Prochlorococcus marinus XMU1411: one gene and its partner. The protein of the gene in region 1 interacts with the protein of each later gene in a pairwise test. Links are inferred from orthologs where the notes say so. Each region holds a gene or a part of one and is shown on either strand. Other genes may lie near its edges. The genes, in order: HA145_RS05645 and HA145_RS00420.

Region 1 (15,305 bases):
AATACCTTCTAATTTCTTTTCATTCACCAAATCTGCAATTCTCTCTATCAAGCCAGCTTTGTTAGTTTGAAAAGGAAGTTCCGTAATTATTACTGCATCTTTTTCTGCTCTGCCAGCTAATTTAATTTGCTCAATATTTGCTACACCTCTCATAGTTATTGAACCTCTTCCTGTTTTGAAGGTTTCTCTGATACCATCTCTTCCTAAGATTTGGCCACCCGTGGGGAAATCAGGACCCTTAATTAGTTCAAAAAGTTCTCTATCTTCAAGAGAAGGGTTTTGAATGATTGATTTGAGACCATTGATTAATTCTCCTAAGTTATGGGGAGGAATATTAGTTGCCATTCCTACGGCTATTCCAGATGATCCATTTAAAAGTAGCTGAGGAATTCTTGCAGGTAAAACTGTTGGCTCTTGTTGAGAACCGTCAAAGTTATCAGCGAAATCTACAGTTTCTGATTCAATATCCTCTAGTAAACTTTCATCAGTAAGAGACTGTAGACGAGATTCTGTATATCTCATTGCTGCAGGAGGGTCGTTATCTACAGAACCAAAGTTTCCATGGCCGTCTATAAGGGGCATCCTCATGGAAAAATCTTGAGCCATTCTTACCAAAGCATCATAAACAGCAGTGTCACCGTGAGGGTGGTATTTACCTAGTACTTCTCCAACAACTCTTGCACATTTTCTGTATGGTCTCCCGCTAGTCAAACCAAGTTCATACATTGCATAAAGAATTCTTCTATGAACAGGCTTTAGGCCATCCCTCGCATCTGGAAGAGCACGACCAACTATAACGCTCATTGCATACTCAAGGTATGAGCGAGACATCTCATTTCTTAAGTCAGTCTGAATAATTCGGTCGTTATCTTCGTTTAATCCTGAGTTATCAGAATCTAAAATATCAGACATACAAAAATCCTTTCTTTAATAATAATCGCTGATTGTCATAATGAATAAAAAAAAAGATTTATTTAATTCCCAAATACTCACATTTAAACACAAATCAAAATAAAACCTGTTGTTTTTAAATAAACCTTGGCTTATTACCCCTTTAGTTGTTAATTTAATCAGAATAAAAGAAAAATTCCGTGAATATTGAACTTGGTTTAAATAAAAAAGTCAGAAGGGCTTATGGTATTGATGAAATAGCTTTAGTCCCTGGTAATAGAACGATTGATTACGATTTGACTGATCCTTCTTGGGCCTTAGGTGATTTTAAAAGAGAAGTTCCGATAGTAGCTAGTGCCATGGACAGTGTTGTCGATGTTAATACGGCTATAGAACTCACAAAATTAGGTTCCCTAGGGGTTATTAATATGGAGGGAATACAAACACGATATGAAAACCCTGATGAAATATTGAACCAAATAGCATCAGTCGGTAAGAACGATTTTGTTCCATTAATGCAGAAGATATACAGTGAACCTGTAAAGGAGGGGTTGATTTTACAAAGAATAAAGGAGGTCAAAGAAGGAGGAGGTATCGCAGCTTTTAGTGGGACCCCTCAAGCTGCTATTAAGTTTAAAGAAACACTTAATACTTCCAAAATAGATTTATTTTTTCTTCAAGGAACAGTTGTTTCAACTGAACACCTTGGTATGGAAGGTAAGGAAACCTTAAACATTAAAGATCTCTGCCAATCTTTGAATGTCCCAGTTATAGCTGGTAATTGTGTTACTTATGAGGTTGCAAAACTTCTTATGGATGCTGGAGTTGCAGGATTAATGGTTGGGATAGGACCTGGAGCGGCATGTACATCAAGAGGAGTATTGGGAATTGGAATCCCTCAAGCAACTGCAATTGCTGATTGTAGTGCGGCAAGAAATGATTACTTTCAAGAAAGTGGTCGTTATATTCCTATTATTGGTGATGGAGGAATTGTGACGGGCGGAGATATCTGTAAATGTTTAGCATGTGGAGCAGATGCTGTAATGATTGGATCCCCAATAGCTAAATCCTCAAACGCTCCAGGTAAAGGATTTCACTGGGGTATGGCTACTCCAAGTCCAGTATTGCCTAGGGGTACAAGAATTGAAGTTGGTTCTTCAGGATCCTTAGAAAGAATAATTAAGGGCCCGGCCTTGCTTGATGATGGGACACATAACTTATTAGGAGCCATTAGAACCTCAATGAGTACTCTTGGGGCAAAAAACATTAAAGAAATGCAAGAAGTTGAAATAGTTATAGCACCATCTCTTCTTACAGAGGGTAAGGTTTATCAAAAAGCTCAGCAGCTTGGGATGGGTAAGTAGTTTATTTAGAGCAAAAGTATAAAACCTTAGTGAATTAAGTTTTTAATTGAAAAAATTTCTATTTAGGAGTTATTATTAATTGATGGGGGAAACCCCATACTCCTCACACACTAAATCGCCCGATTAATCGGGCTTTTTTAGATATTTTGTTACTTATATTATTTTATCTGTAATGAAATCATCACTTAAAAGAATTGCCTGCTAAATTTTCAAAAAGGAATACTTAAATTATGTCATCAGCTCCAGCCGTAACTGATTCTTCATTTGACAAGGATGTACTGCAAAGTGATCTACCAGTATTGGTTGATTTTTGGGCACCATGGTGCGGACCATGTAGGATGGTCGCACCAGTTGTAGAAGAAATCTCAAAAGACTTTGAAGGGAAAATTAAAGTTTTTAAATTAAACACAGATGAGAATCCAAATGTAGCCAGTCAATACGGAATTAGAAGTATTCCTACATTAATGATCTTTAAAGGAGGTCAAAAGGTTGATACCGTTGTTGGTGCTGTGCCAAAAGCAACTCTTTCGAGCACTTTAACTAAGCATTTATAAATTTAAAAGCTTTGCATAAAATTGGACTAATAGATTATGGAATGGGGAATATTCATTCCGTAACAAAATCTCTAGAAAGTCTTGGAGAAGAGATTATATTAATTAAAAACTCTAATGATTCTAATCTTTGTAAGGCGATAATACTTCCTGGGGTTGGAGCGTTTGATCCAGCGATGAATAATCTTATAAATACTGATTTGATAACTGATTTAAAAAATTGGATTAAAAGTGGGAAGTCCTTTTTTGGGATATGTTTAGGTCTCCAACTCCTTTTTGAATCTAGTGATGAAGGAAAAGTTCAAGGACTGGGAATTTTAAAAGGAAAAATACAAAAAATACCCAATATTGTTAACCAAAGAATCCCACACATGGGTTGGTGCCAACTTTTACCTACAAAAAAAAATACTTTATTTGGGCTTGAAGAATTAAATAATTGGGTCTATTTTGTACATTCCTATCATGCAATCCCAGATGACCTAAATATTATTGCAGCTCAAGTTGATTATGGCTCGGAAAAATTAACTGCAATGATTGAGAATGATAATTTATTAGCCTGTCAATTTCATCCGGAAAAATCCGGAAAAACAGGTGAAAAACTTTTGAGACGATGGCTTAGTAATATTCAATAATTGATAATTACTGATGAAGACAAACTTAAGATTAATAGGTGGTAAAAAACTCCAAAGTCCAAATAATTCTTATACCAGACCTACAACTTTGAGAGTAAGAGAGGCCATATTTAATATATTGAACAAAAAAGTTGAAAATAGTAACTGGTTAGATTTATTTAGTGGGACAGGGGCCATATCTTGTGAAGCATATAATCACGGGGCAAGAAAAATACTTGCAATTGAAAAAAATAAAATCAACTCAAAAATTTGCTTAGAAAATTTACTCTCGTTGGAGAATATAGAGAACAGGAGAAATGATATCGAAGTTATATGTAAAGACGTTTTGAAATGGACAAAACCAAATTATGAGAGAAACTTATCATCTAGAAATATGGATTTAAATAAATTAAAATTTGATTTTGTTTATCTAGATCCTCCATACGATGTCGATTTACATGAATTAGTTTTAAATCAATTATTCAATTGTGAGTTTTTAAAAAAAGATTCAATAGTTATTTGTGAACATTCTCCTAACCTATTTATTAAAAAAAGTAATTTGTGGGAAACTATAGATGTAAGAAATTATGGGCAGTCAAGATTAACATTTTTAATCAATGTCCAGCATCCCTGAACCTCTTCTGTATTGATTCCATGCACTTACGAATAATCCAAGAAGAGTTATTGGAACTAAACCTAAAACAATTCCACATAGAAGAGGCTCGATCATTTTTTTGCCTTATTTGAATTTCTTATTCACAATTGTTACATAGAGACTATTTTTTGTGTCAACATCTTCATCAACTGCAGCAGAAAGAGACTTTAAAAGAGAATTTTTGAAAATTGTTTTTATTGTATTTGGAGTTTTATTGATTTGTTTCTCAATATTTTTTTTAAATCATCAAGAGAATAACAAATATATAATTGAAACTCTTGAGCTTGATGGCTCTGCTGAGGAAGGAGATGCTCTTTTTAAGATAAATTGTGTTGGATGTCATGGAATTACAGCAAGAGGATTAGTGGGCCCAGACTTACACTCAATAACTCGACGTTTGAATGATAAAGAGATAATAAAACAAGTTACTGGAGGCCTAACACCTCCTATGCCAAGTTTTGAAATTGATCCTATAAATATGTCAAATTTATTAAAGTATCTTCATAGCCTTGAATGATTTTGGGAAGAAATTTTTCTAATTTAAAGGTAATATTAGTTGAACCAAATGGCCCTTTAAATGTAGGGAGCGTTGCTAGATTATGCAGTAATTTTGAAGTTAATGAATTAAGAATTGTTTCTCCGAAATGCGATATATTTTCTTTAGAAGCAAAAAAAATGGCCCTTAAAGGTCAAAAATTTCTTGAAAATTGTAAGATTTTTGATGATCTTCAAAAAGCAATTTTCGATTGTGATTTAGTTCTAGCATCTTGTGGAAGAATTGATGTAAAGAAAGATTCATTTTTTGGATCTTCTGAAGATATATTTGATTGGACTACATCCTTTAAGAAGATAAATAATTTAGCAATTATATTTGGAAGAGAAGATAGAGGTTTAACTAACAGTGAATTGCTTCTGGCAAATAAAACTTTTAATATCCCAACTTCTCAGAATAATCCTTCATTAAATCTTTCACACGCTGTTTCAATAGTTTTGTATGAATTAAATAAGTCTTCTAAAAAGAATTTAAATAATGAATTAAAAGTTTTTAACTTAGCTTCATCGAAAGAAGTTCATGATACATTTGTGGAGATAGAGGAAATGCTTTTGCGAGTTGGATATCTCTTAAAACATACTTCTAAGCCAAAAATCAGTAAATTTAAGAATTCGATTTTAAGGGCAAATACATCAATGCACGAAATAAATGTTTTAAGAGGAATTGTCCATCAAATAAACTGGTTTTTAAACAATTCAAAAAAAAATTAAGTTAAGTATAAATTTGATTAGTTATTATTAACTTGTAATTTTAATTCTACAGGGATATTTACTAAAAGCATTTTCTGAAGTAGCATCTATTGATTATTTGAATATTTAAGAAAACTAAAACTGTGCCTACAACAAAGAAAAGAAGAGTTTTTCCTTTTACAGCAGTAATTGGTCAAGAAGAAATGAAATTGGCTCTCTTGTTAAATGTTATTGATCCAAGAATTGGTGGAGTCATGATAATGGGTGATAGAGGGACTGGAAAGTCTACAACAATAAGAGCCTTAGCTGATTTGTTGCCTGCAATCGAGGTTGTTAAAGATGATCCATACAATAGTTCTCTAGTTGATCCTGATTTACAAAGTAAAGAAGTTTTGGAAAAATTTACTCAAGGAGAAAATCTAGAGAGTATTCGAAAACAAGTACCTATGGTTGACTTACCTTTAGGGGCTACTGAAGATAGGCTTTGTGGAACCATTGATATAGAGAAGGCTTTGAGTGAAGGTGTTAAGGCATTTGAACCTGGATTGTTGGCTAAAGCTAATAGGGGTTTACTATACGTGGATGAAGTAAATTTGCTTGATGATCATTTAGTTGATGTACTTTTAGATTCGGCTGCTTCTGGATGGAATACAGTTGAAAGGGAAGGAGTTTCAGTTCGACATCCTGCGAGGTTTGTCCTTATTGGTTCAGGAAATCCAGAAGAAGGTGAATTAAGACCTCAACTATTGGATAGGTTTGGTATGAGTGTTGAGGTTAAGACAGTTAGAGATGCTGAATTAAGAGTTCAAGTAGTAGATCAAAGAACTTCTTTTGACGATAATCCTGATGAGTTTTCATTGAGTGTTGAGAAACAACAGGATGAACTTCAACAAAAGGTAATTAAAGCACAAGAAATATTAAATTCTGTTCAAATGGACGATGATCTAAGATTGAATATTTCTGCGATCTGTGGAGAACTAGATGTTGATGGTTTACGTGGAGATATTGTTACAAATAGGTCTGCAAGGGCAATTGCAGCCTTTGAAGGTAGAACTGAAGTGCAAGAAGAAGACATAGCAAGAGTTATTTCTTGTTCTTTAAGACATAGGCTAAGAAAAGATCCTCTAGAACAAGTTGATTCAGGTGAAAGAGTCATCCAAGCTTTTTGTAAAGTATTCGATTTAGATGAAAAAGAAAATCTTTCAAAATTTCAATTGTCTGCTGAAGCTTAATAACAGTGAGAATAATTGGAATTGATCCTGGATTAGCTAGAGTTGGTTATGGAATAATTGAAATAGAAAATAAAAGAAAGATATTATTAGATTGCGGTGTTATTGAGACAGGTAAAGATAAAAAAGAAGAAGATAGACTTTATGAGATATTCCAAGATCTTAATGAATTAATAAATCATTGGAACCCAACTGCAGCGGCGGTAGAAAAATTTTTCTTTTACAGGTCAAGCACTACCATTAGTGTGGTGCAAGCTAGAGGCGTGATTATGATGGTGTTGGCCTCTAAAAAAATTCATGTCAGTGAATATTCACCTGCTCAGATAAAATTAACAATTGCTGGCTCTGGAAAGGCATCTAAGAAAGATATTCTTGATGCTGTTATGTATAACTTAAAGCTTAACAAACCTCCAAAACCTGATGATTCAGCAGATGCATTGGCTATAGCACTCACAAAACTTAATGAAGATGGCTTTAACTGAAAATTTAATATGAAGATCTTTGAAAATAAGAAATTGGAGAGGGATACGTTTAGAAAACTAAGAGATGGGATTTCCTTTAAACAAAGAGAAAATGTAGAAAAGAATGTAAGATTTTTTGTTGATTCATTTGTGAAGGGATGTAAAGATATTGGTTATATAGCAATTTATTGGCCTCTAAAAAATGAAGTAGATATAAGGAGTCTCAAGAAAAAATTTACTTTAGCTTTGCCCAGATGTAAAGGTAAAAAAGAGTTGTTATTTTATCCATGGGATGAAAAGCCTCTTACCAAAGATTCTGAGGGGATACTAAGTCCAAATAACTCTTCTCCATTAAGTCATTTGCAGATAAGCATGATACTTGTTCCTTGTCTTTCCGTTGATAAGAATTTAACAAGATTAGGTTATGGAGGAGGTTATTTTGATAAATTAAGGGGAGATAATGATTGGAGAAATGTTCCATGCATTGGAGTATTAACTTCTAATTGTGTAAGTCCTATTCCATTAACAAGAGCTAAGTGGGATATTCCTTTATCGGGCTTTATCACAGAAAAAGAAATATTTGTATAATAAAAAAATTCATAAAGTGATTAATTTATAGTTTTAAAAATGGAAAATCAGGAAAAATACAATAACTTATCAAAATTATTAGAAAAACTGAAGAAATCAGAAGATCCAAAAAGAAAATATGAATACATTTTGTGGTTAGGAAAAAAATTGAAAGAACCAGAAAGTGAAATCCTTGTTGAAGAAAATAAAGTTAAAGGATGTGTTTCAGAAGTTTTTGTCAAGGCAAAAATTAAAAGTGGTAAATTATTTTGGGAAGGATATTCTGATGCCCTGATAACAAAGGGTTTATTGGCATTTTTAATCACTGGGTTAAATGAATTAACACCAAATGAAGTTATTAAAATAGATAAGAAATTTATTGAAGATACTGGTTTGAAAGCAAGCTTAACTCCTTCACGATCAAATGGTTTTTTAAACATATTATTGAAAATGCAGTCTCAAGCAAATGAATTTTTGGAGGTCTAATAATATAAAATTAAACTCAATGACAAAAGAAATAAAAAATGAGAAAATGTAGAATTGGGATTGTAGGTTTTGGAACTGTAGGTTCAGGGATTTATAAAATATTAAGTTCCGAAGTTGATTCCCATCCAATTCTAAAAGAAATAGAAATTGCAAAAATAGCAGTTAAAGATCTTAGTAAAAAAAGAGATATTGAGCTTGATAATAATTTATTAACTGATGATCCATTTCAATTGATTAATGACCCCTCTGTAGATGTAATTGTTGAAGTAATGGGTGGGGTTGATTTGGCAAAAGATATTATTCTGCAATCATTAAAGGTAGGTAAATCTGTTGTTACCGCAAATAAAGCAGTCATTGCAAGATATGGCGAAGAGATATATAAAACTGCATTTAAAGAGGGAGTTTATATATTGTCAGAGGCGGCAGTTTGCGGCGGAATTCCCATAATTGAACCCTTAAAAAGATCATTAAAAAGTAACAGCATAAAAAAAATGGTTGGGATAATAAATGGAACAACAAATTTTATTCTTTCGAAGATGACAAATGAGAAAGCTGATTATAAGGAAACCTTAAAATTGGCCCAAAGCCTTGGTTATGCAGAATTCGATCCAACTGCAGATGTTGAGGGCCATGATGCTGCTGATAAGATCTCAATTCTTAGTGAACTTGCATTTGGAGGAAAAATTCAAAGAGATGATATAAATACTGTAGGCATAAGTAAAATTAATCTCAAAGATATCGAATATGCCAATAAATTAGGATTTGAAATAAAACTTTTAGCGCTCTCCGAAAGGGTACAAATTAATAGTAATGAATCACTTGCTTTGAATATTTGGGTAGGGCCCTCTTTGATTCCAAAATCTCATCCATTGGCAACAGTAAAGGGCGTTAACAATGCTTTATTGATAGAGGCTGATCCTCTTGGAGAGATAATGTTGTATGGTCCAGGTGCAGGGAGTGGCCCAACTGCTGCATCAGTAGTATCAGATATATTAAGTCTGCATGCTGCCTCAGTAAAAAATAATAATTCAATCGATCCATTATTATCATTCGATTTCTGGAGAAATTGTCATATAATCGGAGCGTCACAAATAAATAAAAAAAATTACCTTAGAATTATTTGTCTTGATAGTCCAGGCGTAATAGGAAAGATTGGAGATATTTTTGGAAAAAATAATGTATCCATCGAATCGATTGTTCAATTAGATGCAAGTGAGGACAAAGCTGAAATTGTCGTTATTACTCATGAGGTGAATAATGGAGATTTTGAGAAATCGAAAGAAGAAATAAATTCACTTATTGAAGTCAAAATTATTGCAAGTCAATTAAGTTGTATTTAAAAAAATAGTTTGCAAATTTCTTTATAGCTTGGTAAACCGAAGAAAGTAAGTGTTTGGTTTTATCATCTTAATGATTCATTCAAAACTGTTAGATAATAATAATGAAGATAATAATTTAATTTTTTCTGAAAACCTTTATAAAGGTGCTTGTGTAAAAATTAAAAATAGCAATAAGACTTTTCAAGTAATTGGTTTAAATATAGGTAAAGAAATTTGTTGGGTGAGAGAGTGGCCTTTTGCCTGTAATTCTAAAAAAACATTTGCTTTAGAAATAAGTCAAATAACTTTTCAAATTTTTTGCTCAAATAATTCTTCAGAAAAATTAAGTAATTACAAAATATGAAAAATAAATTTGTTTTATCAATATTTATTATTTTAATTTCTTTTTTACAGAATTCTTGCGGCTCAAAAAGAATATCTAAAAAAATCATAGTAGCAAGTTCAGGAAAAATTGAATCTTTAGATCCAGCTAGAGCAAATACTCTTAAAGCAATTCAATTAATCAGTTCTCTAGGAGACACATTATATGAATTAAATTCTGATGGAGAATTAATCCCTGAATTGGCCTTGGGGATGCCAATTATTTCAAAGGATAGACTTCAATTAACTATCAATTTAAGAAAGAATATTTTTTTTCACGATGGAACTGCATTCAACTCAAATGCTATAAAATTTACTTTTGATAGATTCAAAAGAATTGGAACGATGAATTATATTTTAGGAAATAAGATTAAATCAATAGAAACTCCAAGTGAATATTCAGTCATAATAAATTTGAATAAACCATCAAGTTCTTTAAATGGTTTACTCACATCAGTAAATTTAACTCCAATATCTCCTACATTTTACAAAAAATATTCTGATAAGTTTCTAAATGAAAAATTCGTTGGTACTGGGAAGTATGTGCTGACCAGTTTTTCTAATGAAGTTCAATCAATTGAACCATATTTAAATTATTGGGGTGAAAAGCCCTTAAATAAGGGCGTTAATTTTGTGGGATATTCAAATTCATCTTCTCTTTTTGGGGCTTTAAAAAGTAAACAAATTGATGTGCTTTTATCAAACTCAATTGATGATAGTCAGAGAAAAAGTTTAAATAATTTAAGTAAAAATAAACAGTTTAATGAAGGTAATAGCCCTTTCACCGAATTAAGTTTTATAAGCCTTAAAACTAGTTCTTATCCCTTAAGTAATCTTAATTTAAGACTGGCTTTGGCAAAAAGTCTTAATAGAAAATTGATTAGTGAGAAAGTAAGTTATGGATTAAGGAAGCCATCTAGATCAATTATTCCTCCGATATTAAAAAAAAATAATCAAGAACTGTGGCCTAAATATGATTATTTAGAGGCGAGAAGATTATTGCAAGAAGAAAATTATTGCAATGGAAATATTCTAAAAATACCCCTTACTTATAGATCGAATGTACCAGCTGACAAGCTTATTGCTCTGACATGGCAAGAAGAAATTAAAAGTTCTTTGAAAGATTGTATTGATATTGAACTTAATGGGGTTGAATCTACAACAGTTTATAAGAATCTAAGTTTAGGAATTTATACGGCAGTTCTTCTCGATTGGACTGGGGCTTATTCAGATCCCGAGGCCTATCTCACCCCTCTTTTAAGTTGTAATGAAATAGTTGATGGTATATGTAAAAAAGGAGAATCCGTTTACAGCGGTAGTTTTTGGGGATCTAATAAAGTGGAAAGTTTATTTCTTGAGAGTGAAAAAATAAGTGGTATTAAAAGATTAGAAAAACTTGTTGAAATTGAAAAAATAGCAGCAAGTTCAATACCTTATATTCCTATTTGGATATCCTCTCAAAAAGCATGGTCTCAAAATAAAATATCAAAACCTATTTTTAATGGTGCAGGAATAATTTCATTGAGTGATCTTGAGTTAATTAATGAGTAGAAATTTAAATAAACTACTAAATTATTCCCTATTAAAAATTTCGTTAATACCGATAATGTTATGGATTATTTCTTCATTAGTTTTTATTTTATTAAGAGTTGCTCCTGGCGATCCTGTTGATGCCATACTTGGATCTGGTGCAGATGAGGTTTCTAGGGAATTTCTAAGAAATAAATTGGGGTTAAATGAACCTTTAATAAATCAATACTTTACATATATTAAAAATATATTGCACTTAGATTTCGGTCAATCTCTTAGTACCCAAGAGCCAGTCCTAAATATTATTATTAAGGCATTGCCTGCAAGTCTTGAGCTTGGATTCTTTTCAATATTAAGTGCCACACTAATAGGATTCCCACTGGGATTAATAGGCTTAAGAAATAGAGGGAAAAAGACTGATTATATTGCGAGAATATTAGGAATTGCTACGTATGCGATCCCTCCTTTTTGGGGTGCAATGTTAGCGCAATTATTATTTTCTGTGTTTTTTAATATTTCCCCAATTGGCGGTAGATTTCCAATATTTCATCAACAACCTCAAATTACAGGTTTTCTAGTTTTAGATAGTATTATTTCAAATAATATTATTGCTTTGAAAGATAGTCTTTATCATCTCGCTCTTCCTTCGATTACCCTTGGCTTTTTATTAAGTGGTATATTCAGCCGCTCATTAAGAGTAAATTTGGATAAGACATTAAAAAGTGATTATGTAAATGCTGCTATATGTAGAGGAATATCAAGGAAAAAAATATTATTAAACCATGCATTGCCTAATGCTCTATTGCCAATCGTCACTATTTCTGGCTTGACTATGGCCTCATTAGCAGGAGGTGCTCTATTGTTCGAGGTAACTTTTTCATGGCCAGGTATAGCTTTAAGATTACATGAAGCTATTTCTCAAAGAGACTATACCTTGGTTCAAGGAATTGTAATTTTTACCTCTATGCTCATAGTCTCTTTAAATCTCTTAGTGGATATTTTAATCGCATATTTAGATCCACGAATAGAGTACTAATTTTTGGAAATTTCTTTTATTGTTTCAAGATCTAAAAGATGGAAATCAAGTCCCAAATATCTTTGGTTTTTAACTACTTTAGGGATCTTTTGGTCTTTGATATTTTTTAAAAATTCAACTATAAATTTCGTAGATAAATCTTGTACTAATATTGGCTCTGAACCAATAAAAGATTCACTTATTTTGTAGACATCATTATCTTTTTTATAGCTTTTATTAATTCTTATTGGAGAGAAATGACTTGCTCCTTCAATAATTAGAAATCTATTTGATGGATTATTTAAAGCAGAAAAAACTCTAAATTGTTCATTTATTAATGGTGTGATAAGGTCATATGTGCCACCTATTAGAAGAGTTGGTGTTCTAATTCCGGTACTATTTTCTTTTGGCCATACTAAACTGCCAAATGAATTAAAACCTATAATTGCACTGGCCTTATTAGTGTTATTTTTCTTAGGAAATGGTATTTCGCTCAACTGACATTGAAGTAATTTAGATAAATTTGTTACCGCAAAGTCTTTTAATGCCGAATCACATTTATCCTCCAGTTGTTCAGTAGGTTTATTGCCTTCATATAAAAGTGCTATTAAAGCACCAAGTGAATGCCCCATTAAAATATAAGAATCATTAGGTAAACCAAATTCTCCTTTTTCATGAGCTTTTAATACAGCATCTAAATCTTTAATTCTATATAAGAAAAAGTCTGCACTTCCTGGTATTGTTTCCTTACCTTCGAGTACTTCTATAAATGATTCTAAATTACTCCCTCTATGATCTATGAATAATATTGGCCAACCTCTTTTAGCTAATTCGTTTCCTATCCATTTGAAATTATTAATTTCGCCTCCAAGTCCTGGCATAAAAATTATTAGCTCTTTATCATCATTTGTTTTATTTTTTTTCCATATTTCAATTTCAAAATGTTTCACTCGGTGAGGAGCATAAATTTTTTTATCAATTTTTATTAGATCTTGAGTTGATTTTTTTTCAGTATTTTTGAAGGCATTTTGGTTCGTTCTTTCAAGTTTATTTAATTTGGATAAAAGTTCTTGTTGCATTGATAATTCATTTTTCCAAGATGAAATTATTAAAATTAAATTATCAATATCAAGTGAAATTTCTTCTGATGGTAATGCTTTTATAATTTCTAAAGTTGAAACTTCTTTTTTTTGATCTAATAAATTTTCTATAGTGTTATAAATTTCTGTTCCATTATTGTCATTTGGAACTTCAATGCTTTTGCTTAATTCTGTAAGAATTTTACGCCCTATCCAACTTCTTAATATTTCTCTATTTAATCCCTCTTCCTTGAAAACTGGAAATTCTAAAAATTTTGATAATTCAAAAATTCTTATTAATCCATTTTTTTTTAACCATTCTATTAATTCTGTTGAATCATCTTTGTATTTTTCTAATTTTAATAATTGTTCTATAGTAAGAGGGATTTCCATCTCTTCAAACTTAATATTTATCTTTTCAGCAGCCTTTAAACCATTATTAAAAAATAAACCACAAAAACTAAAAAAAATTATAAAAATGTATTTCACTAGTGATTAATCCAAATAGTTTACAAATTAGCAAAAATTGGTGGATTCAATTTCCATATCATTTAAGGTTAATAACCAAGATAAGATTTTTTGCTGCATTTGGAGCAGGAGGTGTTATTTATTTAACATCACTTATTTTTAATAACCTAGGATTATCTGCAACAGATATTGGCGTGGGATTTACCATTTCAGCAATAATTGGAACCTTAACAAGACTCTTTACGGGTAATTATCTTAATAAAACAGGGAAAATACAATTTCCAATAGTAACTTCTTCAATACTAAGTATTTTCGCTAGCTTATGCCTCATTATTTCAAGAGATACTTTTTTGTACATAATTGGACAATCATTTGTTGGGGCTGCTGCAGGAATATATTGGCCTGCTGCCGAGTTTGGCGTGCCATATTTTTGCCATCCTATCGAAACACGCAAAGCTTATGCTCTTGTTAGAAGTTCTGAGGCTTTAGGAATATTTCTTGGGGTATTCTTAGGGGGTTATATGACGAATTTTTTGTATTCCAAATCAATTTTTATTAATGATATATTTTGCATGTTAGTTATCACATATTTAATATCTAGAAATAGTTCTTCTATAAAAAGAAACTTAGAAAATTTCCAAAAAAAAAGAGTAGATCCAATTAATCAAGAACAATTGAAATGGAATAAAAATTCAATAATAATAATTTTATCTATTTTATTGATAACAACCTCTTTAGCTTTGATTCAAGTAACTTTGCCACTAGATCTTGTTAAAGGTGGAGTTTATCGTAATGCATTAAGCAAAGAAATTATAAGTTTTATAATTTCTATTCAGTTAATTTTATTGTTGTTTTTACAATGGCCTGTCGGTTCTTGGATATCTAAGAAAGAAAGATTATATGGCTTGAAATTTAGTTTAATAAATTTCTCTTTAGCTTCATTTTTATTATTTATTTCTAGTTACTTAAATATCTCAGCTTTTTATTTAATTTCTTTTTCATTGATATTAGTAAGTTTAGGGACTGCATCATTTCTTCCAACATCAACAGATGTGGTTTTCAGAATAGCTCCTTCAAAGAAAAAAGGTTTTGCACTTGCTTTACTTTCACAATGTTTCGCTATGGGTTATTTTTTTGGACCATTTATTTCAGGACGCATATTAGATCTATTTGGTTATGCTTCAATAATTTGGCTTTCAATTTCTTGTTTTTGCTTTATTGCATTTACAATTCTATTTAAGAGATTATTTTAATTAATCTTTTCTAATTCAATAATTCTTCTTTCTCTTAGAAATAAGAAAAAAGGTGCAGAGAATGCGAAGGCTATAAGAAAAGTTCCAATGTATACAACCCACATATTCTTCATGTTTAGTTTTTTTGATTCATTTACTATCCATATAAAAATAGCGCTTGCACCTACTAATAAGTCTCTAGAAATTGACTGAGCTGCAGGGTT
Region 2 (15,368 bases), on another replicon or contig:
CAGAAACTAGGATCATATAGGTTGTACCTATAAGCCACACAGGAATTCCAATTGAAGTCAGACTAAATAATTCCAAAGCGCCATAGCCTAATTGTTGACTAATATCGCTTACAAGAAGATTTACTGAGCTACCTAATAATGTCAGAGTTCCACCTAGCAAAGTCGCAAAAGAAAGAGGTAATAAAACTTTTGATGGCGATATATTTCTCCGCTCGCACCAACCTTCAATTAAAGGTAACAAAGATGCTACTACTGGAGTATTGGGGACAATTCCAGATATTGGAGCAATCAAAAAAGCGATTAAAGAAATTAATTTCCTTGGCGTTCTAATACTTTCAGAAGAAATCAATTCTCTTACTCTATCTAAAGCACCACTTTTGAATAATGCAGAGGAAACTGCAAATAAACCCATAAGGGTTATTAAGGAAGGGCTACCAAATCCAGCTAAAGCTTTTTCAGGAGAAAGAACCCCTGTAGCTATAAATATTCCAACACATAACAAACCAGTCAATTCTGGCGCAATTGTATTTTTGATAAACAAAATTATTGACATTATTAAAACAACTACCGTTATTAACGCATCAAAATTATTACTAACTACTGAAATTAGATTCATATGAAACTTATTTAACTCAATATACCCAAAAACAATATTTCAAAAAAGTTTAATTAGAATTATCTTTTTAAAAAAACTTTTTAAAAATAGATTTTTTTTGGAATATCCATGAAGATGCAGATTTTAAACTTTCAGTAATATCAGGCAACTTAGAAGCATATATAAGTCTTCGTGCTTCAAAAGCTAATTTTCCAAATAAAGTAACCCCAAGCCCAGAAATTGAAGCTTCGCCTATTCCTAAGCTAATCATTTCACCATTATCTTGAAATTCAAAGGGTAACGGATCTTTGCCTTGAATTAAAAGTTCTAAATTATTAGCAAGATGATTTCCTTCCTGCATAGCGACCTGAGCAGTTATGGGTAAATCCTCCTTGCCTTCAATAACTGAAATATCACCAATAGCAAAACAGTTCTTATGGTTTTCTATTTGCAAATTATTGTTAACTAAAATTCGTCCAAATTTTTTTGTTATTTGATCAGTTTCTAAGTAAGACAAATTAGGTTTAACACCTGCAGTCCAAATAACAATATCTTTATCCAATGAAGTTATTCCAAACTCACTAGAAATACTAATCTTAGTTTCAGAGACTTCTTTAACTGTGGAATTCAAAAGAACGTTTATTTTTCTTTTTTCTAATGCCTTTTCTGCTTGTTCTCTATTAAAAATTTTGTTTTTATTGAGGATTTCGTTTGATTTTTCTATAACATTAATTTCAAATTGGTCTTTAAATATATCTTTAATTTTGCATGCCAACTCGATGCCGGAGGGACCACCTCCAACTATGAATAACTTTTGATGAAACGCAGTATCTTTTGATTTTTTTAAAAAAGAATTTAATTTATTTAGATCATGAATATCATTAAAAAAATAACAATTTTCATCTACACCTTTTATAAAAAAACTATTTGGAATAGACCCTGTACAGATAACAAGATACTGATAACTTAATTTTAAACCGTCACTAAATTCAAGAATATTTTCTTTGAAGGAAATCTTGGTTAAACAATTTCTTAAAAAAGTTATACCCGCATCAGAAAAGATATTTGCAAATTTTGGGGTAGCTTCCCAACTTCTTATTTCTTTACTTAAAACTTCGTACATTAAAGGTTTAAATATAAATTTAGTTTCATAATCAACCACAAGAATTGGTAAAGAAGGATTAAGTTTCTTTAAATTCAAAGCAAATGTCATACCTGCAAAACCTGCTCCAACTATTACTATTGGTTTTTGTATTGATTTCATTAGAGAAATATTGTTATGCGTAAATGTATTATTAAACTATACGAATAATTTTTAAATTGAGCGAAATAAAATCAAACTCATAACCAACCTGAAGAATGATTGAAAAAATTCACAAAGATATTCAAACTAACTTGAAGAAATATAATCAAGAGCTAATAGATATGAAGCCTCTAGAAATACTTACATGGGGTTATGAAAAGTTTGATAATCAATTTGCTATTACAACAAGTTTTGGTATACAGTCATCAGTCATTTTAGATATGGTTAGTAAATTATATCTACAAAAAAAAATCAAAATATTTTGGATAGATACAGGTTACCTTCCTCCAGAAACATATCATTACGCAGAAAAGCTTATTGATAATTTATCCTTAGAAGTTGAAGTTCTGCAAAGTGAATTATCTCCAGCAAGAATGGAGGCCACATACGGAAAACTTTGGGAAACAAATAAAGAGAGTGATTTAGATAAGTATCATGAATTAAGAAAGATAAAACCTTTAGAAAATGGTCTAGAAAAATATGATATTTTCTGCTGGGCAAGCGGTGTTAGATCAAGTCAAACAGAAAATAGAAACAAAATGAAATTCATAGATGTAATTCGTCAAAGACTGTCTTTAAGACCTTTATTAAATTGGACCAATAAAGATATTTTTTATTATATGGAAGAGAATAATTTACCTGCCCATCCACTTTTTATCAAAGGTTATTCTTCTGTAGGAGATTGGCATTCAAGCAGTCCCGATGGTATTAAAATAAAGGGCAGAGATACAAGATTTGGGGGGATAAAACAAGAATGTGGAATACACACAAATAATTAAATTGATCATAGAACAATGATCTCAGATATAAATTTTTTATTAGTAGGCAATAGTAGGCTTCATTGGGCAAAATATTCTAAAAATCAATCTAAATTCTTCCATACCAAAAAAGAGCACAAAGTTCCCGAAAATATAGATCTTGATCAATTAATTTGGGCTTCTGTAGGAAAACTACCAAATTTTTTGCTGAAAAAAGAAAATGAAATAAAAACTAAAGATATTCAGTTGTCAAATCTGCCTGATTATTTTGGAGTTGATAGAGCTCTTGCCTGTATTGCAGCTTTAAAAATTATTGAAAACCCTTTCAAAAAAGATTTACTAATTGCAGATTTTGGAACAATATTATCAATAACAAAATTGAATTCAAATGGATCTATTATTGGAGGTCAACTTCTTCCAGGTTTTCTAACACAATTAAAATCAATGGAACAAAATACAAAAAATCTTAAAGTTCCCAAAAAATATGATATTCCGATCAAAGATTTTTTAATTAATACAGAAGAAGCAATTTTAAAAGGAGTAATCAACTCTCTGACTGGCGTGATTAATAGTTTATTTAATCCCGAAAAGGATATTTTAATATTCTGTGGAGGAGACTCTCAATTACTCACAAAATCTCTAAAGACTCAAAAAGAAAATATTATCAATGCTCCTAATTTAGTTATGGAGGGGATGATAATTCATAACCTGTCCATAAAAAAATTAGCTTAACCCAAGGTCTGCAATTATATGATCAGCCATTATTGCTGCTTTTACCTTTAAATAAATTTTTTCAATGTTACCTTCAGTATCAATTAAAAAAGTATTTCTCATCATTCCCATATATTCTTTTCCCATGAATTTCTTCAATCCATAGCTATCGTAATCAGAAGAAACTTTGAAAGGTTCAGGATCAGTTAAAAGAATAAAAGGTAAATTAAATTTTTCTATAAACTTCTGATGAGAAGATGCATTATCTTTACTAATACCAAGCACAACAATATTATTTTTTTGGAGCAAATCCCAATTCTCTTTAAAATTACATGCTTCTTTAGTACATCCTGGAGTATTATCTTTTGGATAAAAATATAGTATTATTCTTTTACCTTTAAAATCACTAAGAGAAACTTCTTTCTCAAAAGAATCTTTTAATTTAAATTCTGGTGCTTTGTCGCCAACCTTAAGAGCCATTGAAATTATTAAATGAGTATGAATATAAAATACCAAAAATTTGGTTTTATGAGATTAAAGGTGTGCAAGATGTCGCAACTGTAGAAGAAATTAAAACTGCAAAAAACCTAACAAATTCAAGATCAAAGATTTTCTTAGAAACAAGAGCTTATTTGCGACAATCACTTTCAACACTTTTTGATTTAGACCCCCTAGAAATTCCAATTAATGCTCATCCTGGAGAACCTCCAAGTTTACCCTCTGGCATGGGAAATATCAGTTTAAGTCATTGTAAAGATGCCATTACTATAGTCTGGCATAAAAGCAAAATAGGGATTGATATTGAGAGAACAGATAGAGATTTTAACCATATAAAATTTGCAGAAAAATATTTTTTTCATACTAATAAATCAAACCATAATAATTATTTAACAAAAAATATGATATTAAATCAATGGTGTGCTGTTGAAGCGGCTATAAAATGGGATCATGGAAAATTAGCTAAAGACATTAACCATTGGCAATTTTTTGAAAAGCCAAAAGAGTTAATTCATAAGAAGAAAAACATACATTTAAATTATTCACAGATTAACTTCCATAATTGGACTATCGCTTTGGCCTACGAAGAAGAAACTTCTTTTAATCCTGAGATTATTTGTTGTTCAAAAAATTTTTAATTTTCTTTTCTTCTAAGCAGTTCTTCATAATGAGTTTTTTCCCATCCATTATTATTTGGTTCCCATATTTTTAAACCTCTTAAAGATTTAGGAAGATATTCTTGTAAGACCCAATTACCCGGATAATTATGAGGATTTACATAACTATTAGAATTATTTTTTAAATGAAGTGGAACATCAAGAGCATTGGTAGATTTGATTGTTTCAATTGCTTTAAAAATACTTTTCGTGCTATTACTTTTTGGAGAAATAGCTAAATATAAAGAAGCCTGAGTTAAAAAATATAATCCTTCTGGAAAACCAACTCTATCAAAAGCATCACAACAGGATTGTACAACTACTATGGCATTAGGATCAGCTATTCCAATATCTTCACTGGCAGATATAAGTAGTCTTCTAAAAATAAAATTAGGATCTTCACCAGCCTCCAGCATATTCGCAAGCCAGAATAATGTTGCATCTGGATCAGAACCTCTTATGGACTTGATAAAGGCACTTATTACATCGTAGTGATTTTGACCATTTTTATCGTAAACAATATTTTTCTTTTGTATTGCATCCTCTGCTATTGAGAGATTAATGTTGATTTCTTTAGCATCATTTTCAGCAGTTGTTTCTATGGCCATCTCTAACGCATTGATTAATGTCCTTGCATCTCCGCCAGAAAATTTAATTAAATGACTTATAGCATCTTGAGTTAAATAAACCTTTTTTGAATCTTTTTGTTTTGAATAGTGAGTAATGACTTTTTGTATTATTTTCTGCAAATCATTTTCTGCCAAAGGAAGTAATGTGAAAATACGAGACCTGCTAACAAGCGCTTTATTAACAGCAAAGTAAGGGTTTTCAGTTGTAGCACCAATAAAAGTTATAGTTCCATTTTCTATTGAAGGTAATAAAGCATCTTGCTGAACTGATGTAAATCTATGAACCTCATCGATAAATAAAATTGTTTTTCTTTTTGAATTTATTAATCTATCTTTTGCATTAGCGATTTCATTTCTTAATTCTTTAACACTTGATAACACTGCATTTAACTTAATTAATTTTGAGCGCGTATTAAAAGAAATAATTTCAATTAGAGTGGTTTTTCCAACACCTGGAGGGCCAGAAAAAATAAAATTACTAATCTTATCGTTTAATATTGCACTTCTTAAAAGCGAATTCTCATTGAGAATTGGTTGTTGACCAAAAAAATCTTCCAAATTCTTTGGTCTTAATTTATCTGCCAAAGGTGCATTGTTTTCTATTTGAGAATAATTAGTAAATAAATTTTCTGAATGCATATAAATAAAATCAAAAAATCATTACTTTCAATTCTATGTAATTACTGTAGGAGTTTCCATTTGAGTAAGTTTTGAAATATTCAATAAAGCATCTAAGTCATCTATTAGAGGTTTCAAAGCGATCTGAGGATTTAACGAAAGATTCTGTTGAGGATCGAAAAATTTCTCAAAGTAAAGTCTTAATGTTGCACCCTTAGTTCCAGTTCCAGAAAGGCGCACAATTACTCGAGAATTATCATCAAGGACTAATCTTAAACCTTGATTTTCACTTATGGAATTATCAACGGGATCTAAATATGAAAAGTTATCTGCAACTTTAACTAAATGGCCAGCAAAACTATTTCCTTTTAAATTTTCGAGCATAGAAGTTAGATTACCAAAGATTTGATTAGCAATATTTGAAGGAATTGCCTCATAATCATGTCTTGAATAATAATTCCTGCCAAATTGTTTCCAATGATTCTGCATCAAATCACTTACCGAACATTTTTTCTCAGCTAAAACTTGTAACCAATACAAAACTGCCCATAGTCCATCTTTCTCTCTCACATGATTACTACCTGTTCCGAAACTTTCTTCTCCGCATAAAGTAATTAAATTAGAATCTAAAAGATTTCCAAAAAATTTCCAGCCAGTAGGTGTCTCGAAACAAGGTATATTTAATGCTCGAGCGACATTATCAACCGCTGAGCTGGTTGGCATGGATCGTGCGACACCTGTAATACCATCTTTATAACCAGGGACACATTTTGTGTTAGCAGTGATAACTGCAAGGCTATCACTAGGATTTACAAAACATCCACTTCCTAAAACCATATTCCTATCTCCATCTCCATCGCATGCAGCACCAAAACTATAAGATTTTTTATTTAATAACAAATCAGCCAAGTGGGATGCGTAAGTAAGATTTGGATCAGGATGTAAACCTCCAAAATCTTTTAACGGGTTACCATTCATGACACAATCAGGTGTGAGACCCATTTTTTCAACAAAAATATTTTTTGCATATGGACCTGTAACCGCATTCATTGCATCAAAGATTAACGAGAAGTCTTTATTTAAAAAATCACTAATTTGATCAAAGTCAAAAATTTTCTCCATCAAATTAGAATAATCTGTTAACCCATCAATAATTTCTAAGGTAGTTTCGTCGTAATGATAAGTTCCATATTCACTAAAATCAGGTAATTGAATTTTACAAATTTTATAACTAGTTAGTAATTGTGAAGCCTTAAAAATCTTATTAGTAATTATCTCAGGAGCTGGGCCACCATTAGAGATATTCAATTTCACTCCAAAGTCGCCATCAATCCCACCAGGATTATGGCTTGCAGAAAGAATAATTCCACCAATAGCGTTTTCTTTTCTAATTAAATGAGATGTCGCAGGAGTAGATAATAAACCGTATTTTGGAACAATAACCTTTTGAACTTTATGAGCGATGCATATTTGGACAATTTTTTCTATTGCTTCAATATTGCCATATCTGCCATCACCACCAACTACTAACGTTGAACCTTTTAAATCTTCTAATGATTGTAAGATTGCTTCAATAAAAATTTCTAGATAATGTTCTTCCTGAAACTTTAAAGTACTTTTTCTTAATCCAGAGGTACCAGGTTTTTGGTCTAGAAAAGGAGAATTGATATTAATTTCACTAACTTGATTCATATTTTTAAGAAACTTCCAAAAATCTAACTAAATTAATGAGGCATTTCGGAAGTTCTTAACATAGCGATAAACCATAATGAAGAAATTAATAATGCACTAAGAATTCCATAGTTAACACCAAATTTAGAAATTGTAATTGGAACTATTAATGGAAACGTTAATGCACCAAACAATGGAGTAAAAGCTACAATTTTTTTCAGCATTAATTTAATTTATTAAAACCATTCAGTTTCAGCATTATCTTTTTCATTAGTATCGTCAAGTGGTGTAGTTCTGTCAAATTTCATTGATATACTTTTTTCTTGCTCACCAGATACACTAACAGCTTTAATATCATATTTTTGAGTCCCGTCTCTAAATGGAACTTGAATTCTAAAAGTACCATCTGCAGCAAGAGGTACATCTTCTCCACCGATTGTCAGTTTTGCAGAAGGCTCTGTAGCTCCATAAACAATTAATTCAGCATCAGCAACTAGCCAAAAAGATCTATTTTTAACAATTCCGCTTCCAGAATCATTTAAACCTGATGACCATTTACCAGCACCTGAGTCTGTAAGATTATCGTTAAGATTTGTTGAGTTTAAGTTTTCCATAAATTCTTCAGAACCAACTTTTCTTCTGAGAGGAATGTTAGTTGCTGCTTGGTATAACCTTTCATGCATACCATTTAATTCTGAAACAACAGGATTAGAAATATCTGGGATTGACTCAGAAGTAGAATCTAAATTAAAAGGTACAAATTTATCAAGAATTTGCTCAGAAGGATGAGACCCAGGAACATGGCTTATCGAAGAAAATGCCAATGACATCCAGTTAAAACCATATTTGTAACCTAATTCAACTTTATAATCTCTATCTGCAAGTGGGATCGGCAAGTACCACTCAGTACTGTAACTATCAACTGCTATCTCTCTAAGTGTTCCTTGATTCAAGTTGCTTCCTTCAGAACCAGATGCATCAAATAATCTTAAACATAATTTATTGGCTCCCAAAGATTGTGCTTTTTCTCTATCTGCATCAGAAATTTGCCAAAAAACATAAGCCCAATCTGGATCTCGGGGTAGGAAAACTACATTTGTTTTAACTTCTTCACTACTCTTAAAAGCACTGGACTCAGAAGTTTCTTCAGATTGTGACTGAGGAGCTACAGTGTATGTTTTTTTTGTAGATTTTTCTTGATATTTAAGTATTAAATCAACTAAAACGGCTTTTGTTTTGCGACTGTACAGAGGTACCGATAATTTACTTGCTTCTTGACGTAATTGTCTGAGTGTTAGTGAGAGTAATTGATCTTTATTCATGATCCCATCAGCCACTTTAAATTCTCCGTTTTTGTTTGGGATCAGTATGTTCTTTTTTTTTAGGAATTGTGTGTCTTTTTGGCCTGTCGTCAGGATCCTCTGACTACTAAAGAATTTTCAAAATTGATATTTCTCTTCAAAACAGTTGGTATCAAAGCAATTAATTAATTTTTAGATCTTTTTGAAATGTAAATTAATTTTCTTTTTTTTTAAAATTTATTACCTGAATTTGTTAACGACTCAACAAAAATATATTTTTTCTTCGGGATCATTTAAATAAAAAGAGAATTCAGCGTTGTTCAACTAGAAGTACTAAATCATCTATCTCTAAATCCTCAATACTTTTACCTATTTTTTTTGAAAAAGTACTTAATTTTTTGGAAGTAGATTCTAACTGCTCATAAAAAAGATCACTAAATTTTTTATCATCAAATTTTTTGGATTGGTTATCACACCATTCTCTCAGGGGATTTTTATTTTGATATTCCAAACTATTATCTACATTGATAATTTTTAAAATCTGAAGGCAATGAGCGAGAATTCTTAAATGATGTTTCTGCATTATAGGTAGATCAAGATTATCAATTTCTTGAATAGTTTCTACGTTTAATGGGTTAGACAAGGGATCAAGATGATTAGACATTAATTTTTAGTTTTAATAAAGGAAAAAAACTCAATATTGGGGGTATCTTTCGTTAAAGTATATAAAGCTAATTGTAATAAGTTATTTTTGATAACATGGTCAACGAAAATTTAGTTAAAGATGTAGTAAAAGAGCCTTACAAATATGGTTTCGTTACTGATATTGAAACTGAAAAAATAGAAAAGGGATTAAATGAAGATATCATAAAATTAATTTCACAGAAAAAAGAAGAGCCAAAATTTCTTCTTGATTTTAGATTAAAAGCCTTTAAAAAATGGCAAAAAATGAAAGAGCCTGATTGGGCAGCATTAGGATATAAAAAAATTGATTATCAAGATATTATTTATTACTCTGCTCCTAAGCAAAAAGAGAAAATTTCTAGCTTAGATGAAGTTGATCCCAAACTTCTTGAGACTTTTGACAAATTAGGAATTCCCCTCACGGAGCAAAAAAAACTTACAAATGTAGCAGTAGATGCTGTCTTTGATAGTGTTTCTATAGCCACAACTTTTAGAGAAGAACTTGCTGAACATGGAGTTATATTTTGCTCAATTAGTGAAGCAGTAAAAAATCACGCGGATTTGATTGAAAAATATTTAGGTACAGTAGTTCCAGCTAGTGATAATTATTTTGCAGCACTAAATTCTGCAGTTTTTAGTGATGGTTCTTTTGTTTATATCCCAAAAGGTGTTACCTGCCCTATGGATCTATCTTCCTACTTCAGAATTAATAGTGGAGATTCAGGACAATTCGAAAGAACATTAATCATTGCTGAAGAATCAAGTTCTGTAAGTTATCTAGAAGGTTGTACAGCTCCAATGTTTGATACAAATACCCTACATGCAGCAGTTGTAGAGCTTATAGCATTAGACGACGCCTCAATAAAATATTCTACAGTGCAAAATTGGTATGCTGGTGATGAAGAAGGTATTGGCGGAATTTTTAATTTTGTCACCAAGAGAGGAAAATGTTTAGGTAAGAGAAGTAAAATTAGCTGGTCTCAAGTTGAAACAGGGTCTGCAATTACATGGAAATATCCTAGCTGTCTTCTTTTAGGGGAAGAATCTGTAGGAGAATTTTATTCAGTGGCTCTCACCAATAATCTTCAGCAAGCAGATACTGGCACAAAAATGATCCATATTGGTCCTAAGACCAAATCAACTATTGTTAGCAAAGGTATTAGTGCAGGTAACTCAAAAAATAGCTATAGAGGTCTTGTCAAAATGGGAACAAAAGCTACAGGATCAAGAAATTACAGTCAATGTGATTCAATGTTAATAGGGGATCAAGCTTCTGCAAATACATTCCCTTACATAAAATCTCAACAACCCAATTCTGAAATTGAGCATGAAGCAAGCACATGTAGAATCTCAGAAGACCAACTTTTTTATCTCCAAAGCAGAGGTATAGAATTTGAGGAGGCAGTATCTATGATGGTCAGCGGTTTTTGCAGAGATGTATTTAATCAATTACCTATGGAATTTGCTGCTGAAGCAGATAAGTTACTGGCACTTAAACTAGAGGGATCAGTAGGTTAATTAATCAATTTCTAAACTGAAATGCAAAATAAAATGAAAGAATCAGATCCAATTTTAGAAGTTGAAAATCTCTCTGCATCTATTGATAATCTTCCAATTTTAAAAGGAGTTTCACTTACTGTCTATCCTGGAGAAATCCATGCCATTATGGGAAGAAATGGATGTGGCAAAAGTACTCTTTCGAAAATCATTGCAGGACATCCCTCGTATAATATTACAAATGGCTACATAAAATTTTTAGGTGAAAACATCAACTCTCTAGAACCTGAAGAGAGATCTCAATCAGGAATTTTTCTCGGTTTTCAATATCCAATTGAGATTCCAGGTGTAAGTAATCTTGAGTTTCTTAGAGTTTCAACTAACGCTAGAAGGAAATTCCTCAACAAAGAAGAATTGGATACTTTTGATTTTGAAGAATTAGTTAAAGAAAAGTTAGAAATTGTGAAAATGGATCAGGCATTCCTATCAAGGAGTGTAAATCAAGGCTTTTCCGGAGGTGAAAAAAAAAGAAATGAGATACTGCAAATGGCTTTACTTGAGCCTAAGATAGCAATATTAGATGAGACCGATTCTGGTCTTGATATCGATGCTCTAAGAATAGTGGCATCAGGAATTAAAAAAATATCTAATGCACAAACTGGAATTATACTTATTACCCACTATCAAAGATTATTAGATGAAATTAAACCAAATTATGTCCATGTTATGTCAGACGGACAAATCATAAAAACTGGTGAGAGTGATCTAGCTCTAGAGCTTGAGGAAAAAGGGTATGAATGGACTGATAACTTTATAAAAGAGACCTAAACAAATGGAAATTATTGAAAAAATAAAAACCAATAAATCGGATAATAACCTAACAGAAATACAAAAAATCTGTCTTCATAAATTACAATCAAGCCCTCTCCCTAATCCTAAAAGTGAACTATGGAGACTTTCAAATAAATCAAAATTGTCAAACTTTTTAGATTACTCAATTAATGAAAAAGATTCAAAATTTGATATACCATATCCGAAAAATTCTCAAAGTACTATTAGATTAATAATTGGTGAGAATTGCCAAACTAAATTAATAGAGAAAAATTATTCAATACAGAAATTAAGTGAGGATGAATTACAAAAATATATCAAGGAACAGATATCTTTTTTTAAGCAAAACGAAAATTGGAGTGACTTACTAAATCTGTCTTTAAGTTGTAAAAATAATATTTTGGGATTAAAAATAAATGGATCAAAAATTCCTCCTATTGAAATTTTTAGTCATGCATCAAGTAATTCTTTAAACGCAAAAACCCTCGTAATATTTTTAGAAAAGAATTGTGATGTTGAATTATTACAAGTAAATCTTGGTAAAGAAAACTCTTCATTATCTCAATCAACTTTCTTTTGCTTGAAAGAAAATAGTTCAGTAAATCATGGTGTTGTTTCTTACGGTGAAAACAGTTCCAATCTATTAAATTCTCTCAATGTAATTCAACAAAAAAATAGTGTATACAACTTAGGATCTTTACATTTCAAATTCAATTACGCGAGATTTGAAATTAGTATTAAACAATCTGCGGGCAACGCTAAAACAAATATCAAAGGTATGCAAATAACAAAAAAAGATGAGCAAATTTCAACTTATACAAAAATAGAATTTAATGGCCCAAATGGATTTCTAGATCAAATTAATAAATCACTTGCTGATGATAAATCACATGCAATATTTGAAGGTTCAATAATAGTTCCGAAAATTGCCCAGAGAACTGATGCTTCCCAATTAAGCAGAAATTTACTTTTATCAAATCTCGCACAAATAGATACCAAACCTCAATTAGAAATAATTGCTGATGATGTCAAATGCAAGCATGGGGCTACAATTTCGCAACTAAATGAAGAAGAACTTTTTTATATGCGAACAAGAGGAATCACATTAACAGAAGCAAGTAAACTACAATTAAGTTCTTACTTTCAAGAAATAATTTCATTTATTCCCATTTCAAAAGATAAATGGGATTTGCTTGATAAACTTTTAAATGAGAATTAATGGAAACGATTCAAAATTTTCCTGAAATAACTAAGAAAGACTTTCCTCTTTTAAATAAGACCTTAAAAAGTAATGAGCAAATTATTTATTTAGACCATGCTGCAACCACACAAAAACCAGTACAAGTCTTAAAAAAAATTGATGAATATTACAAAAACTTTAATGCTAATGTACATAGAGGTGCACATCAATTAAGTGCTAAAGCAACAGAAGCATTTGAAAATGCACGATATTTAATTAGCAAATATATAAAAGCGAATTCAGCAAAAGAAATTATTTTTACAAGAAATGCTACTGAGGCAATCAATCTAGTAGCTAGATCATGGGGCGAATATTCATTAAAAGAAAATGATGAAATTCTCTTGTCAATAATGGAGCATCATAGCAATATTGTTCCATGGCAAATGGTTGCAGCAAAAAATAAATGCAAATTAAAATTTATAGGTATAGATAAAGATGGGAAATTAGATATAGACGACTTTAAATCAAAACTAACATCTAGAACTAAGCTTGTTAGCATAGTACATGTTAGTAACACTTTAGGTTGCTGTAATCCAATCAAAGAAATAACTAAATTAGCTAAACAAAAAGGTTCTTTAGTATTAATAGATGCATGCCAAAGTTTAGCCCATCAAAAACTGGATGTGATTGATCTTAATATAGATTTTTTAGCTGGATCAGGACATAAGCTATGCGGTCCTACAGGTATTGGTTTCCTCTGGTCAAGAAAAGAAATCCTAGAAAAAATTCCTCCTCTCTTTGGAGGTGGGGAAATGATTCAAGATGTTTTTGAAGAGACAAGTACTTGGGCAGAGCTACCACACAAATTTGAAGCTGGAACTCCAGCCATTGCAGAAGCAATAGGTCTTGCAGAAGCAATTAATTATATTAACAATATTGGATTGAATGAAATTCATGAATATGAAAAGACTATTACTAAATATTTATTTGAAAAATTAAATCAAATAGAAAATATTGAAATCATAGGTCCATCGCCTGAGATAGATCCAGACAGAGCCTCACTTGCCACTTTTTATATAAAAAATATACATTCAAATGATATTGCTGAAATTCTTGATTCAAAAGGAATTTGCATCAGAAGTGGTCACCATTGCTGTCAACCTCTTCACAGATACATTGGAATTAAATCAACAGCTAGAATCAGCATGAATTTCACAACCAATAAGGAAGAAATTGATATGTTTATAGAACAATTAAAAGATACTATTGATTTTCTAAAAATCAATTCTTAAATATTTAAAGCATTTTTTAAAAATTCCTGAGATTTTTGCATTACTACTTCTTTATTTTCAATATTTCTAAAACCATGCCCTTCATTATCAAAAAAAATAACTTCTGAATATTTATTATTCTGAATCAAAATCTCTTTAATTTTTAAAGTTTGTTTATAAGAAATAACTGCATCCTTTTTTCCATGAAACAATAAGATAGGTTTTTTTATTTTGTTAATATGATTTATCGGTGATCTATTTATATAATCATCATGATTTTTTGCATAATTTCCTACCAAAGAATTTAAATAATCTTTTTCAAACCTATGAGTGTTGTAATACATATCCTTCAAATCAATAACAGGATATTTACAAATTGCTGCTGTAAAAATAGACCCATATAATAAACAATTAAGTGCAGTTAACCCACCAGCACTATTGCCAAAAATTACTACTTTTTCACTATCAACTTGATTTGATTTAATCAATTCAAGAGCTAGTGCTTTGCAATCATAAGAATCAACAATACCCCATTTATAGTTCAACCTCTCTCTATATGCTTTGCCAAATCCTGATGATCCTCCATAATTAACTTCAGCAACAAAAAATCCCTTCGACGTCCAATATTGAACTTCAGAATTATATGATCCATCAAAACATGAAGTCGGTCCGCTATGTGCTCTAACAAGGAGCGGTGGCTTTCTAAAATTGTCGAAAAGCGGCCTATAAAGAAAAGAATGAGTAGATTGGGCCTCAAAACCTTTAAACCAAAATGTTACAGGTTTTGAACAATCTTTTATATGTTCAAAAAATATCTGCTCAGAAAAATTTGATAAAACTTTTTGTGCAAAATCAATTTCAAATACAATTCCCAAAAAATCAGATCCATAACCTTTTAAAAGAACTTTTTCCCGGAAAACACTGAAATCACCTATTGAGGTAAAAGGAGTAGAAAATTCTTTAACAAATTCAAGATCTTTATATTGTTCCACTATTAAACTATTTTCTTTTTTTGCTATACAAAATAAATTTTTTATTGTCCCTGAAAAGAATGTTATTCCAGTTACCCATTGCGGTGATCCATATTCAATCAAATTTCTCTGTACTCTTTTCTTAATAACAATATTCTCAATTTTACTAACATCTAAAAACAATAAGTTCCACC

What was found.
Region 2: the proteins of HA145_RS05645 (region 1) and HA145_RS00420 interact in binary tests that used the Escherichia coli proteins (3 or more experiments, as listed by UniProt). The link is inferred for Prochlorococcus marinus XMU1411 from one-to-one orthologs.

Annotation. Positions count from the first base shown.
Region 1 is NZ_JAAORI010000003.1:668,961-684,265, reverse strand. What follows is about bases 6,408-9,344. They hold HA145_RS05645 (SufE family protein), read left to right. Parts: upstream 6,408-7,631; coding sequence 7,632-8,057; downstream 8,058-9,344. Other genes in these bases: HA145_RS05640 (homoserine dehydrogenase), read left to right, coding at 8,096-9,344; HA145_RS05650 (5-formyltetrahydrofolate cyclo-ligase), read left to right, coding at 7,035-7,592; ruvC (crossover junction endodeoxyribonuclease RuvC), read left to right, coding at 6,552-7,025; bchI (magnesium chelatase ATPase subunit I), read left to right, coding at 6,408-6,546. In the rest of the region: gyrA (DNA gyrase subunit A), read right to left, coding at 1-912; HA145_RS05695 (GuaB3 family IMP dehydrogenase-related protein), read left to right, coding at 1,092-2,255; trxA (thioredoxin), read left to right, coding at 2,486-2,809; imidazole glycerol phosphate synthase subunit HisH, read left to right, coding at 2,821-3,438; 16S rRNA (guanine(966)-N(2))-methyltransferase RsmD, read left to right, coding at 3,452-4,051; petG (cytochrome b6-f complex subunit V), read right to left, coding at 4,028-4,147; HA145_RS05670 (cytochrome c), read left to right, coding at 4,203-4,589; HA145_RS05665 (RNA methyltransferase), read left to right, coding at 4,586-5,335; more of bchI, read left to right, coding at 5,458-6,407; more of HA145_RS05640, read left to right, coding at 9,345-9,397; HA145_RS05635 (hypothetical protein), read left to right, coding at 9,468-9,740; HA145_RS05630 (ABC transporter substrate-binding protein), read left to right, coding at 9,737-11,308; HA145_RS05625 (ABC transporter permease), read left to right, coding at 11,301-12,323; HA145_RS05620 (alpha/beta fold hydrolase), read right to left, coding at 12,320-13,870; HA145_RS05615 (MFS transporter), read left to right, coding at 13,873-15,102; HA145_RS05610 (DUF2834 domain-containing protein), read right to left, coding at 15,099-15,305. UniProt on the Escherichia coli protein: Participates in cysteine desulfuration mediated by SufS. Cysteine desulfuration mobilizes sulfur from L-cysteine to yield L-alanine and constitutes an essential step in sulfur metabolism for biosynthesis of a variety of sulfur-containing biomolecules.
Region 2 is NZ_JAAORI010000002.1:4,998-20,365, reverse strand. What follows is about bases 12,098-15,097. They hold HA145_RS00420 (aminotransferase class V-fold PLP-dependent enzyme), read left to right. Parts: upstream 12,098-12,970; coding sequence 12,971-14,224; downstream 14,225-15,097. Other genes in these bases: HA145_RS00415 (alpha/beta hydrolase family protein), read right to left, coding at 14,221-15,097; HA145_RS00425 (SufD family Fe-S cluster assembly protein), read left to right, coding at 12,098-12,971. Also shown: HA145_RS00490 (SLC13 family permease), read right to left, coding at 1-616; HA145_RS00485 (NAD(P)/FAD-dependent oxidoreductase), read right to left, coding at 684-1,859; HA145_RS00480 (phosphoadenylyl-sulfate reductase), read left to right, coding at 1,955-2,677; HA145_RS00475 (type III pantothenate kinase), read left to right, coding at 2,693-3,388; bcp (thioredoxin-dependent thiol peroxidase), read right to left, coding at 3,380-3,847; HA145_RS00465 (4'-phosphopantetheinyl transferase family protein), read left to right, coding at 3,847-4,503; HA145_RS00460 (AAA family ATPase), read right to left, coding at 4,500-5,789; HA145_RS00455 (alpha-D-glucose phosphate-specific phosphoglucomutase), read right to left, coding at 5,823-7,460; HA145_RS00450 (hypothetical protein), read right to left, coding at 7,493-7,663; HA145_RS00445 (DUF4912 domain-containing protein), read right to left, coding at 7,676-8,776; HA145_RS00440 (hypothetical protein), read right to left, coding at 9,051-9,404; Fe-S cluster assembly protein SufB, read left to right, coding at 9,500-10,942; Fe-S cluster assembly ATPase SufC, read left to right, coding at 10,964-11,749; more of HA145_RS00425, read left to right, coding at 11,754-12,097; more of HA145_RS00415, read right to left, coding at 15,098-15,368. UniProt on the Escherichia coli protein: Cysteine desulfurases mobilize the sulfur from L-cysteine to yield L-alanine, an essential step in sulfur metabolism for biosynthesis of a variety of sulfur-containing biomolecules.